DNA from 3 places in the Shewanella halifaxensis HAW-EB4 genome. Region 1 is predicted to be linked to each of the others. Evidence: predicted binding sites of a transcription regulator. Region 1 holds the regulator's gene; each other region holds the start of a gene.
The links. Region 1 encodes MetJ, which represses methionine synthesis genes. Its sites were predicted from a motif close to TAGACGTCTAGACGTCTA; they were not measured.
Positions count from the first base shown of each region.

Region 2: the regulator MetJ is predicted to act here: its motif matches at 2,356-2,373, upstream of metH (methionine synthase).
Region 3: the regulator MetJ is predicted to act here: its motif matches at 1,577-1,594, upstream of metK (methionine adenosyltransferase).

Region 1 covers NC_010334.1:747,051-751,329, reverse strand. Annotated here, with positions in the region: gene SHAL_RS03195 (bifunctional aspartate kinase/homoserine dehydrogenase II) at 1-207, opposite strand, end outside; gene metB (cystathionine gamma-synthase) at 223-1,383, opposite strand; gene metJ (met regulon transcriptional regulator MetJ) at 1,595-1,909, shown strand; gene SHAL_RS03180 (sulfite exporter TauE/SafE family protein) at 2,088-2,819, shown strand; gene SHAL_RS03175 (conjugal transfer protein TraF) at 2,825-4,018, opposite strand; gene SHAL_RS03170 (LysR family transcriptional regulator) at 4,228-4,279, opposite strand, start outside.
Region 2 covers NC_010334.1:4,213,970-4,218,248, forward strand. Annotated here, with positions in the region: gene SHAL_RS17915 (ABC transporter ATP-binding protein) at 1-887, opposite strand, end outside; cobalamin riboswitch at 1,017-1,169, opposite strand; gene SHAL_RS17920 (histidine phosphatase family protein) at 1,597-2,244, opposite strand; gene metH (methionine synthase) at 2,485-4,279, shown strand, end outside.
Region 3 covers NC_010334.1:1,045,969-1,050,247, reverse strand. Annotated here, with positions in the region: gene tkt (transketolase) at 1-1,122, opposite strand, end outside; gene metK (methionine adenosyltransferase) at 1,638-2,792, shown strand; gene SHAL_RS04305 (thiamine pyrophosphate-binding protein) at 2,901-4,279, opposite strand, start outside.

The sequences.
Region 1 (4,279 bases):
CAACATTTGTAGCTCTTCTTGCCACAACTGTTTACAGGAACTTAGCTCAAGTAAATTATACAAGAAGTTGGTGCTTTTACCCGCGGCAGACACCACCACTAAATCATCACTGTGACCATGAGTCAGCAGAATATGAGCAACGCGACGGTAACAGTCAGCATCCGCAAGACTTGAGCCACCAAATTTATGTAAGTGACAGCGTGCCATCGTATACCCCTTTAATTAACAAGCGGCTGCGGCATTAAGCGCAGCTTCAATATCGGCAACAAGATCATCAGCATCTTCGATACCAACAGAAAGACGGATAAGCGTATCCTTAACCCCAGCTTCAGCGCGTGCCTCTGGCTCCATCGCCCTATGCGTCATAGTTGCAGGTACGGCGACTAAGCTTTCTACGCCACCAAGACTTTCTGCAACTGAAAAAAAGTTAAGATTTTTTAAGAATGCGACCAACTGTTCTTCGCTACCCTTGAGCTCAAAACTCAGCATGGCCCCATAGCCCTTTTGCTGTTTAGTCGCAATTTCATGACCCGGATGCTCTTTAAGTCCCGGGTAGTATATCTTGGACACGGCCTGATGGTTAACAAGGGTATCAAGAATTCGCTGTGCATTCGCCTGATGTTCACGAATTCTCACTGCAAGTGTACGAATTCCGCGCAAAGTGAGATAACTATCAAATGCTGAGCCCGTTAGCCCTAGCGTATTTGACCACCAGTGCAGCAGTTCACCCAACTCCGGATCTTTTGCCACAACCGCGCCGCCCACCACATCACTATGACCATTGATATATTTAGTGGTTGAATGGATCACAATATCTGCACCAAGAAGCAGTGGCTGCTGTAAAATTGGCGATAGAAAAGTGTTGTCGACAACCACCAATGCGCCAACCTCATGACTGGCTGAGCTGATAGCCTCAATGTCTACCACACGCAGCAGCGGGTTCGATGGAGTTTCTAACCAGACCATCTTAGGTTTCTTGGCGATCGCCTGATTGAGCGCTTGTGAGTCGGTTTGATCCACCACTAATAACTTAAACTGGCCCTTTTTAGCTAAATTGGTGAATAGACGATAGCTGCCGCCATAACAATCATGGGGAACAACGAGTAAGTCATCGGGTCCTAGCAAGCTTGTCGCTAAAGTAATCGCAGCCATTCCGGTACAGGTCACAACACCAGTTGCGCCTTTTTCCAGCTCGGCGATGGCATCGCCTAGAATAGATCGGGTTGGATTGCCTGAGCGGCTATAGTCGAAGTCTCTTGGATTGTTATGGCCATCAAAAGAGTAGTTAGTAGATAGATAAATCGGCGGAACAACGGCACCATGCTGACTATCGGACTCAATTCCTTGACGTACCGCCGCAGTGGCTGGTTTACGCTCAGTCATGTACTACTCCTTTTCCTGTTAATTTTCAGCCAAGAGATGTCTGGACGTCTAAATGTACCTAAGCACTCACGCCTCGTCAACCATTTTAGCCGTTTAGACGTCCATGCATATAGAAATCTATTTGCAATTGTCATAAATAAGAGGCAATAATTTGACTGCACAATTTAAAGGGTTAAAATCTGCCCCGAATTTAGAAATAACAGGTGAGTCAATGACTGAGTGGAATGGCGATTATATCAGCCCCTATGCTGAACACGGCAAAAAGAATGAACAAGTGAAAAAAATCACTGTGTCCATTCCTTTGAAAGTACTTAAGGTGCTTACCGATGAGCGTACACGCCGCCAAGTAAATAACTTGCGTCACGCCACTAATAGTGAGCTGTTATGCGAAGCATTCTTGCATGCTTACACTGGCCAGCCACTACCAAACGATCAAGATCTTACCAAAGATAAACCCGACAGCATGCCTGCTGAGGTTAAGCGTTTGATGGATGAGATGGGTATTGAGTGGGATGAACTTGAATAATCTTCACCGATTATCAGTAAACATGATCTCCAGATAAGGACTGCTTAGCAGTCCTTATCTGTTTTTGGCCTAAATATGAGATCCGCTACCTCGTAGCAAGTTAAAATACCTAAACCTTCAAGTCGAGCGTAGAGATCCCCTCCTCGCTTAACTTTAGCCCAGATGGCTGGATAACCTAATGATCGATCCCACTACACTATTACTCGCTTCGCTCATTATCTTTTGTGGCGCACTGACCCAAAGCCTAATCGGTTTTGGCCTAGCCGTCGTTGCAAGCCCGCTGCTCTATATCGTCGATCCCAGTTTAGTTCCGGCGCCAGTCATCATGATGGGGTTCTCGATAGCGTTACTGACACTGTTTCGGGAGCGAGGTCAGCTCGAGTTCAACGGTCTACAGTACGCGTTATTGGGCCGTATTCCCGGAGGAATACTAGGTGCAACCCTCATTTTAATCGCACCGCAGCCGATCTTAGGTCTTGCGATTGCTGGAATTGTCGCCTTAGCCGTCGGCCTGAGCCTAATGAAGTTAAGCATTCCTGTGAACCGTTTCAGCCTATTCATCGCTGGGGTATTATCTGGCGTCTTCGGTAATATCGCCGCGATTGGTGGACCACCGCTGGCCATTTTACTTTCAGGTAAAGATGCAGGCCAATTTCGCGCCGCCCTGTCGGCCTTCTTTATCTTTAGTTCGATGATCGCTTTGATCATTCTGGCACTTGCAGGCCTGCTAACCCTAGAGCACTTTTACATCTCATTGATGTTACTGCCGTCAGTCGTTTTGGGGTACCTCGTTGCAGGCCGCTTGATTGGCCGCGTCGACAAACAAAAAACCAGAGCATTCACTCTGGCTTTATGTGGCTGTAGCGCTGTTATCCTAACCGTTAAATCAACAATAGAGCTAATGGGTTAGCTTGGTTAGAAATGATAGGAGGTTTGCAACACCCCTCCTACCGCATTGTCATCGCCGAACATACCAGTAAAATCTAAGAAAAATGAATCACCGAACGCAAAGCCTGTGCCCAAAGAGTAGAGGTTGGCGGTAGAGTCTTTCATATCATGGCGATAACCGAGGCGTAACGCCATCCAGTTGAAGGCTCTCACTTCCCCGCCTAGACGCCAGTATTGAGTACCATCCAGCTCTTTAAATTTCTTATTCTCAATCAGATCAATATCAGTCGTTACCGATAAAATTTCCCAATCATAAGCTACGCCTGCTGTTACGAGAGGTTCAACACGGTAAGTAAACTTCTGCCCTTCCACCTCTATGGTATCCACATCTTGGCTGATCAGATTTCGTCCTGATAGACCCAGAGTTAAGCCATCAAATGGCTGCATAGCCACCCCGACATCTAAATTAAAATTGGTCTCATCATTGCGATACATAACGTCATCAAAGTCACTGGCATCGAAGTTGTTTGCATTGGCGATATAATTGTAGGTATCAATTCGCTGAAACTTAGGTGATATTCCAACAGAGATAGGCATATTCACGATAGAGAGAGGGAAGCTTAAGGCGACGCCAAGATCTGATATCGCACCGCCAACCACTTGGCCTTGTGAGTTCAGATCAGAGACTTCGGGTGGATTTTCAGGATCCAAATGATTAAGCGTATCGATATCTGACTGGGCTATGTCGGCCACACCAACTGCGTTAACATAGCTCTTATAGAAGATAGCCATCGGCATTCTCTGGTGCGGAATGGCAACACTGAAACCTAGCCCTGCACTGGCATAGGCTGAAGTCCCTTTTAGAGACTCAAGATCGCCAACCAGATCATCACGAAACTTCGTAATATCGTCACGGTTCTCAGCATCAATTGCAGCAGCAAGAGCATCGTAAGAATTAATCAGCGAGTCGAACTTATCTATCATGTCATCGCTGTCAGCCACATCTATCCCTAGCACAGGCATCAACAGTACAGCAGAGTTGTCTTTATGCGCATTAATCGCAAGCAGGGCCGGGTTAACGAAGGCGGCGCCCTCTTTGTTGGAAGCGGCAACCCCTGCGCCGCCCATAGCATCGCTGCGCGCCTCATAATACTCCTGCCCCGCCTGTGCAAAAAAGCAGGGGAATAAGGCGCAAGCCAATGCAATTTTATGTAGTTTCATCCATTCCACCCTTTTTATGTCCTTAACGTTCTAAGCTGCAATACGGCTCAAATCGAAAAAAGGTTATTTTGTTCTTAAAGTATTCTAAGACAAAATCAGATAAACAGGAGGTTAAACTTAACTTTAAATCTACATTCTAATAGCAATTAGGTCGAAAGATGGATGACCCGAGTGACTCAAGCCTCAAGAGGTCAGCTACCTAAGCTTATTTAGGCATTTGGTAACTCGACATATTTCATAAAGTTTTGAATGGTAAATTCG
Region 2 (4,279 bases), 1.8 Mb from region 1:
GCTTTCACTTGAACACCCGCCTTTATATCAGCGGTTGTATGAACGCCGTTTGCCGAGACAGCCTCGTAACCATAGAAATAACTGATAAGTGGATTCCCATGCTGAGGGTGCGGCCTAATTTGACAGCACACATCGAACACCTCGGCGATCCGCTGCTCGGTGAGTACCGCTTTAGGTGAGCCGCAGGCTATGGCTCGACCGTTATCAAGCAGCAATAGTTCATCACACAGCGCGCTGGCAAGGTTAAGATCATGAATAGAGGTGATGACTGTGATATTGAGGCTGCGCAGTAACTCTAAGGTTTGGATCTGATAACGAATATCTAAGTGATTTGTCGGCTCATCGAGAATAAGTAACTTAGGCCGTTGTACTACAGCACGAGCAATCAAGGCTCGCTGCTTCTCGCCGCCAGATAGGCTCTCGTAGGCTTGATTGGCTTTATCTTGTAGGCCAACTTTTTCAAGCGCCTGCGCTATCACTGCGCGGTCGGCGCGACCGGTAAAATCAAATGCACTTTTGTGAGGCGTTAACCCAAGGGCTATAAGCTGCGCAGTGGTCATCTCGAAATGATGCGGAGTATCTTGCAGCACCACGGCAATTTGCTGTGCAAACGCCTTAGCCGACAAGGTGTTAATTTCGTCGCCAAAGAGATGAATGCAGCCTGTTGTAGGCTTAATAAAGCGGTATAAGCAGCGCAGCAGGCTCGACTTGCCCGCGCCGTTAGGGCCAATAATCCCCAGCATCTTGCCTTCAGCTAGACTAAATTCAATGCCCGATAAAATCGCTTTACCACCTAGCTGCCAGCTCAAGTCTTTCACCGACAGCACTGTTTTTGCGTCCAAATCGGTTTGGGTACTAGGATTGTTTATGCTAGCCCATTTTGTCATGAGAGGCATTCGACCCAGCCTCTAAGCCCTGTCTTTAGTTTCACTTTCTTGTCTCCCTCGAGTCGCCCGCACGAGTTTATGTGTATATGGATACACTTCTAATTATCAACACGTACTTATTGATACGTACTGAACAACATCAGTTAGGCAGGTATCTGACTTAGAAGCAGCGCTACGGCTAAGCTTCCCTACAGTTGCGGGTACAGTCCGGACTAAGCCACTGCTTGCAGTCAGCTTCCGGTTCCCTTTATGCCGTTAAGCACCTAACTTTCATTCTTATTTAACGCTAACTTTAGCGCATTAGTGCAACGTCAAATAAGATAACGCCGCAGTTTAACACGCCTTTGTGCACTTGCGTGCTGAGCTTTTTCTTATCTAGCTACATTACTGGTACACGCTTCAATTCGGAGCGAGGAAAATCAGCTTCAGGGACACGATATTGTCTAATCTTTTCCGTCAGTGACGCTGTCACGCTCAAAAGGCCGCAGGTCGCTCTGCTTTTCTGACGGGCTAAAGCCCGACCTACAAGAAACGATATCCTCTAATCTTTCCCGTAAGCGCAGCGTTCTGTGAGTGACGCAGTCACGTTCCCTAGGCCACAGGCCGTTCGTTTCAGCTTTTCCGTTTTTGCTTTTCCTAGGACCTGCTTTTCCTATGAGCTAGTACCTTCTTTGAAACCTAGAATCTTCTCTTAACCCTAGCTCCTTCTTTACCGCCAATTAAGGGTCATGTACTGCTGCTCGCCATCATGCAAAACATCAATCTCTACCGTGGCGGCATAGGACAATTTAAGCGAAGTATAAAAACCCGCTGCTTGATTGACACCTAACGCTTTGGCCATCAAATGACGGATCACGCCGCCGTGAGTTACCAGCAGTACGCGCTTACCTTGATGCTGCTTAAGCATCGTCTGCCAAGCCGTATCGATACGAGACTCAAACGCCTGCATCGACTCGCCATTGGGCGGTGGTAATAACCAAGGATTAGCCCAATAGTTATCAAGTTCATGAGCATAGTTCTGATAGAGAGTATCAAATGTTTGTCCATCCCAGTCGCCAAAATTCAGCTCTCTAAACCCAGCTTCGACTGAGTAAGGTAACTGGTTTAACAGTGCAAACCTCCCTGCCATTGTAGCGCAGCGAATAAGCGGTGAACTCAACACCACTTCAGGCGCTTGCGGTGCCGCTAATTCTGGCTCGGCTTCAGACTGAAACGATACTAAACTCAGCGCAGAAAACGCCTTTCGCATCTGCTGTTCACCCTGCCCAGTTAAGGCCACATCGACTTGACCGCGTAAAATATTGCCGCCCTCACATTCACCATGTCGAAGTAAAATCACCTTAGTGGTTTGCATCATCCCCGCACACCTTCATTATTTATCAGACACTTAGTTAAAATTCATTGGGTTTTAATGCTGAAAAAGTATCATGCTTTAGCACTTGCACTTTTTATCGCCTCTCACGTATTATGGACGTCTATACGTATAAATGTCCAAACAAAATAAATGGCCACTCAATCACGAAGAGGCCTTAAATGAAAATAGCGGACATGATTTACATACATAAAAAATGACTTTGCGAACTGGTAGGAATTATCTATGGCAACCTGTACCCCAACACATGCCTTGAGCGCAGTAGCACATACTCAAGACACTGCCGACAAGGTTTTAGCAGTCCTTACCCAAAAGCTTCTTGATGGGATCCTTATCCTCGATGGTGCGATGGGCACCATGATCCAAGATCGCAAATTTGATGAAGCCGATTTTCGCGGTGAGCAGTTCAAAGAGTGGCATTGCGATGTAAAGGGCAACAACGACATGTTGGTGCTCACACAAGCGGGTGCCATCAAACAGATCCATAAAGAGTACCTATTAGCAGGCTCTGACATCATCGAGACCAACACCTTTAATGCTACGCGTATCGCCATGGCCGATTACGACATGCAAGCTCACTCGGCCGAAATTAACTTGGCAGGTGCGCGCCTTGCCCGAGAAGCGGCCAATGAAGTCGAAGCTGAAACGGGGCGCCAATGTTATGTTGCAGGCGTTTTAGGCCCGACCAACCGCACCTGCTCTATCAGCCCAGATGTCAACGACCCTGGCTATCGTAATGTCAGTTTCGATGAGCTCGTTGAAGCCTATATTGAATCTATCAATGCCCTGATTGCTGGTGGCTGCGACATCATCATGGTGGAAACCATTTTCGATACCCTTAACGCCAAAGCCGCGTTGTTTGCCATCGAAACCGTGTACGACACTCAAGGCTTCCGCCTACCAATTATGATTTCAGGCACCATTACCGATGCCTCTGGTCGCACGCTAACGGGACAAACCACCGAAGCTTTTTACAACTCACTGCGTCACGTTAAGCCACTTTCGATTGGCCTTAACTGTGCTCTTGGGCCAAAAGAGCTGCGCCCCTACGTGGAAGAGCTATCAAAAATTTCTGAATGCTTCGTCTCAGCACACCCGAACGCCGGCCTGCCAAATGAATTTGGTGGCTACGATGAGAGCCCAGAACAGATGGCCGATGTTATCGAAGAGTGGGCAGAGGAAGGCTTTTTAAACATTATCGGTGGCTGCTGCGGTACCACACCGGATCATATCCGCGTTATACGCAATGCAGTAATTAAACATAACGCCCGTAAACTCCCAGATATTCCCGTGGCCTGTCGTCTGTCCGGGCTTGAGCCACTGACCATAGATGACAACTCGCTATTTTTAAACGTGGGTGAACGTACTAACGTCACCGGTTCGGCTAAATTTTTGCGTCTTATCAAGACTGGCGAATATGAAGAGGCGCTATCGGTTGCCCGCGAACAGGTGGAGAGCGGCGCGCAGATCATCGATATCAACATGGATGAGGGCATGCTTGATGGCGTTGAGGTGATGCAAAAATTCCTCAATCTCATCGCCTCCGAGCCTGATATATCTCGCGTGCCGATTATGATCGACTCCTCTAAATGGGAGGTGATTGAAGCGGGACTAAAGTGTATTCAAGGTAAAGGTATCGTCAACTCTATCTCGCTCAAAGAGGGTGAAGAGAAGTTTATCGAACAGGCTAAACTGGTAAAGCGTTATGGCGCAGCCGCTATCATCATGGCCTTCGACGAAGTCGGCCAAGCCGATACCAAGGCGCGTAAAATTGAGATCTGTACCCGCGCTTATCGTGTCTTGGTCGATAAAGTTGGCTTCCCACCTGAAGACATTATTTTTGACCCGAATATTTTCGCTATCGCCACTGGTATCGATGAGCATGACAACTATGCGGTCGACTTTATCGAGGCGACTCGCGAGATCAAACGTACCCTACCCCACGCGATGGTCTCGGGCGGAGTATCGAACGTTTCTTTCTCGTTCCGTGGCAACAACCCAGTACGTGAAGCGATTCATG
Region 3 (4,279 bases), 300 kb from region 1:
TGGTAGGATAGCACCAAATGCACCAATCGCATTTTGTGATGCTTTACGGCTAGCAATACCTTCTGCTTTATCTTGGCACTCTTGAACGAAAGCTTGTGCTTTCTCTTCAAACTCAGCAGGTAGTTCGCCAGTGATAACACGGCGCTTGTATTCAGCAGCTAGTTCTGGGAATGCTACTTCATAAGCTGCGAACTTATCGTTCCAGCTTGACTCACGCGCTGCGCCAGTTTCTTTAGCATCCCAACCCGCGTAAACATTTTCAGGGATTTCAAATGCAGCGTGGTTCCAGCCAAGGAATTCACGTGCAGCAGCAATCTCAGCATCACCTAGTGGTGCACCGTGACAGTCGTGGCTACCAGACTTGTTTGGCGAACCAAAACCGATCGTGGTTTTACAGCAGATCATTGTAGGCTTATCTGTAACAGACTTAGCTGCTTCGATTGCCGCACGAATAGCGTCGCTGTCGTGACCATCTACGTTAGCGATAACATGCCAGCCGTAAGATTCAAAACGCTTAGGCGTATCGTCAGTGAACCAACCTTCAACGTGACCGTCGATAGAGATACCGTTGTCATCCCAGAACGCAACTAGCTTACCCAGACCTAGGGTACCCGCTAGAGAACAGGCTTCGTGAGAGATACCTTCCATCAAACAGCCATCGCCTAGGAAGCAGTATGTGAAGTGATCAACAATATCGTGACCTGGCTTGTTAAACTGTGCAGCCAATGTCTTTTCAGCAATCGCCATACCAACAGCGTTACTGATACCAGCACCTAACGGACCTGTTGTCGTTTCAACACCTGGTGTGTAACCGTATTCTGGGTGACCAGGTGTTTTAGAGTGAAGCTGGCGGAAGTTTTTTAACTCTTCGATAGGTAATGCGTAACCTGTTAGGTGCAGCAAAGAGTAGATAAGCATAGAGCCGTGGCCGTTAGAAAGGATAAAGCGGTCACGATCAACCCAGTCAGGGTTGTTTGGGTTGTGCTTTAGGAAATCGTTCCAGAGCACTTCAGCAATATCAGCCATCCCCATAGGTGCACCTGGGTGACCTGAATTGGCTTTTTGAACAGCATCCATGGTCAATGCGCGGATTGCGTTTGCGAGTTCTTTACGAGATGACATGCTCTCTCCTGCTTCGTTTTGAGGTATTGAGGCTTAGATAAAGAAAAGGGCCACAAGTTTGTATTTGCTTTTCCCTTCCCTACAGCAAATTTTGGAGCCATATTTTCGCCTACTAGGCAGTAGGACGCAAATTTAATTCACCTTGAATGAAAAATATTAGCGCTTTTAACGCAGTTGAATAAAGGTTAAGCAACTTAAGCTCATCAAATAGTTGCTTTTATCGCCTAAAGTCTATTTTTTTATCTCGTAGCGGCAATTACCTAGCGTTTAAATGGTAAATTTTGATCATTCCCTAGTGAAAACAGCATTATTTAAAACCTGATAATAACCTTATTTTACAAATAGCTAATCTAAACCATAACACTCATTACCCATGCATCTACTCAATAAATAGCGCGCGTGACTGCACAAAATTTAGTGAAAGGGGTGTCATCGGCTCAGATTTACACTAGAATAGCCGTCTAGATGTAGATACTTCTACACATTCAAATTGTTCAACGACGAGATTTTCCATCATGGCAAAGCACTTGTTCACCTCTGAGTCGGTCTCAGAAGGTCATCCAGATAAAATCGCCGATCAGATTTCTGATGCGGTATTAGACGCAATTTTGGAGCAAGATCCAAAAGCTCGAGTAGCATGCGAAACCTATGTTAAAACTGGCATGGTTATGGTTGGCGGCGAAGTTACCACTTCTGCTTGGGTTGATATCGAAGAGATCACCCGTAAGACTGTACGTGACATCGGCTACACTCACTCAGATATGGGTTTTGATGCTGACTCTTGTGCGATACTAAATGTTATCGGTAAGCAGTCTCCAGACATCAACCAAGGTGTTGATCGTGCTGACCCTAAAGAGCAAGGCGCTGGTGACCAAGGTCTAATGTTTGGTTATGCCAACAATGAAACCGACTCGCTAATGCCTGCGCCTATCACTTATTCGCACATGCTAGTTAAGCGTCAGTCTGAAGTTCGTAAAGACAAGACACTTCCTTGGTTACGTCCAGATGCGAAGAGTCAGGTGACTTTTGCTTATAACCCAGATGGCAGCATTGCGGGTATCGACGCAGTGGTACTTTCAACTCAGCATTGTGACAGCGTAAGCCAGTCAGATCTGATTGAAGGTGTAATGGAAACCATCATCAAGCCAGTATTACCGGCTAAGTGGTTATCTAAAGACACTAAATACTTCATCAACCCAACTGGCCGTTTTGTTATCGGTGGCCCAGTAGGCGATTGTGGTCTAACGGGTCGTAAGATTATCGTTGACACATACGGCGGTATGGCACGTCACGGTGGTGGTGCTTTCTCTGGTAAAGACCCATCAAAAGTTGACCGTAGTGCAGCATACGCAGCACGTTACGTTGCTAAGAACATCGTTGCAGCCGGTCTAGCTGACCGTTGTGAGATCCAAGTGTCTTACGCAATTGGTGTGGCAGAGCCAACGTCAATCAGCATCGAAACATTTGGCACGGCTAAAGTTGGCGAAGAGCTATTGATTGACCTAGTACGTCGTCACTTCGACCTACGTCCATACGGTCTAACAGAGATGTTAAACCTAGCTCGCCCAATCTACCAAGCGACTGCAGCATACGGTCACTTCGGTCGTGAAGAGTTCCCATGGGAAGCGACAGACAAAGTTGAAGTGCTACGCGCTGACGCTGGTATTTAATCTTCATTGATTAACTCAGCGCTGTTTATTCAGCGCTAATAAAAAAACCGCCCAAGGGCGGTTTTTTTGTGTCTGGAACACTTATGACGATTTACCATGGATGGGGCTTTAAATTCTTCGCCAAAGTGCCCTGCTGATCATCCTGACTTTGGTCGGCAAATTCATTCGCTTTAGATTGGTTGAGATGATCCCTTTGGTAAAGCGGGTCTTCTTGCTGTAATCGATATTGACATCCAGCACCACAGGTATTCCTTGCTCGCTTAAGAGTACGGCCTTGGATATCTGTTCAGCCACCTCGTCATTGTTCTGTAGCCGAATGTAGCGACAACCAGTCGCCTCGACTAACGCCTTAAATTTAAACTCGGGAAGGACAGTACAGGTTGCGGCATTGTAAGGCACTTTTTGCGCCTGCGAGATCTGAGCAAGCTCACCATCGTTAAAGATGGTAAAGATAGCGCCAATACCAAGAGAGGAGGCACTAAACAGCTCGGATTGAGTCATCATAAATGCTCCGTCACCGATGATGCCAACCACCTGTTTCTCAGGGTTGGCAAGCTTAGCACCGATAACCGCCGGGATCGCATAGCCCATGCAGTTAAAATCTGTAGGGCTAAAAAAGTGTTTCGCCCGATAACAGGGCATCAGCTCCGCGGTTAAAAAGGTATGATTTCCGTCATCGGCGATCACTAAGGCATCGTCATCGAGTGACCGCCTAAGATGTTGAAAGAAAACGGCAGGATTAACTCTGTCACCACTGTCGTGAGCTAGCCACTCATCAATATAACTCTGCTTATCGCGCTTGATGGCCTGTTTAATGGCTTTGGCATCTTTATCTCTGATCTTTGTTTGTTGGAGCATCTGCAATAGCGCGGCTAAAACAGCGCCAGCATCTCCCTCTATGGCGACTTTAGCAGGGTAATTGGCATTAAACACGTTCGGGTTAATATCGATGTGGATTAGGTTTTCCGGCACGATCACCCCAAAGCTTCCTGTTGCTATCTCAGCAAAACGGGTGCCGATGGCAAGCAGACAATCACACTCTTTAAAGGCATTGGTCGCAGCGGGCACTGCCGCGGGGCCAAATCCCATTCCGGTATGAAGCGGATGCTTTGCTGAGAAGGCACTGAGCCCCTGCAGTGTTGTCGCAACAGGAGAGTGAAGTAAATCGGCGATCTGTTCGGTGCAATCACTCGCCTCGACGCCGCCCCAGCCCACAAATATGGCGGGGCTTTTAGCATTCGCTAATAACGCTACCGCTTGTGCTAATTGAGCATCGATTGCATGAGCCAATGACTTTATCGGCGCTTTATACATAGGTAAGTCTGAGATCTCGCCCCTGTCGAGCTGAAGATTCACCGGGATCTCGACAAAAACAGGGCCGGGTTCGCCATCATTGGCAAGATCGTACGCCTCAAAAAGTGTAGCGACCACATCTTGATGTCGAGTGACTTTGAAGGTTTTTTTGGTGATCGCTTCGAGCATTTTGT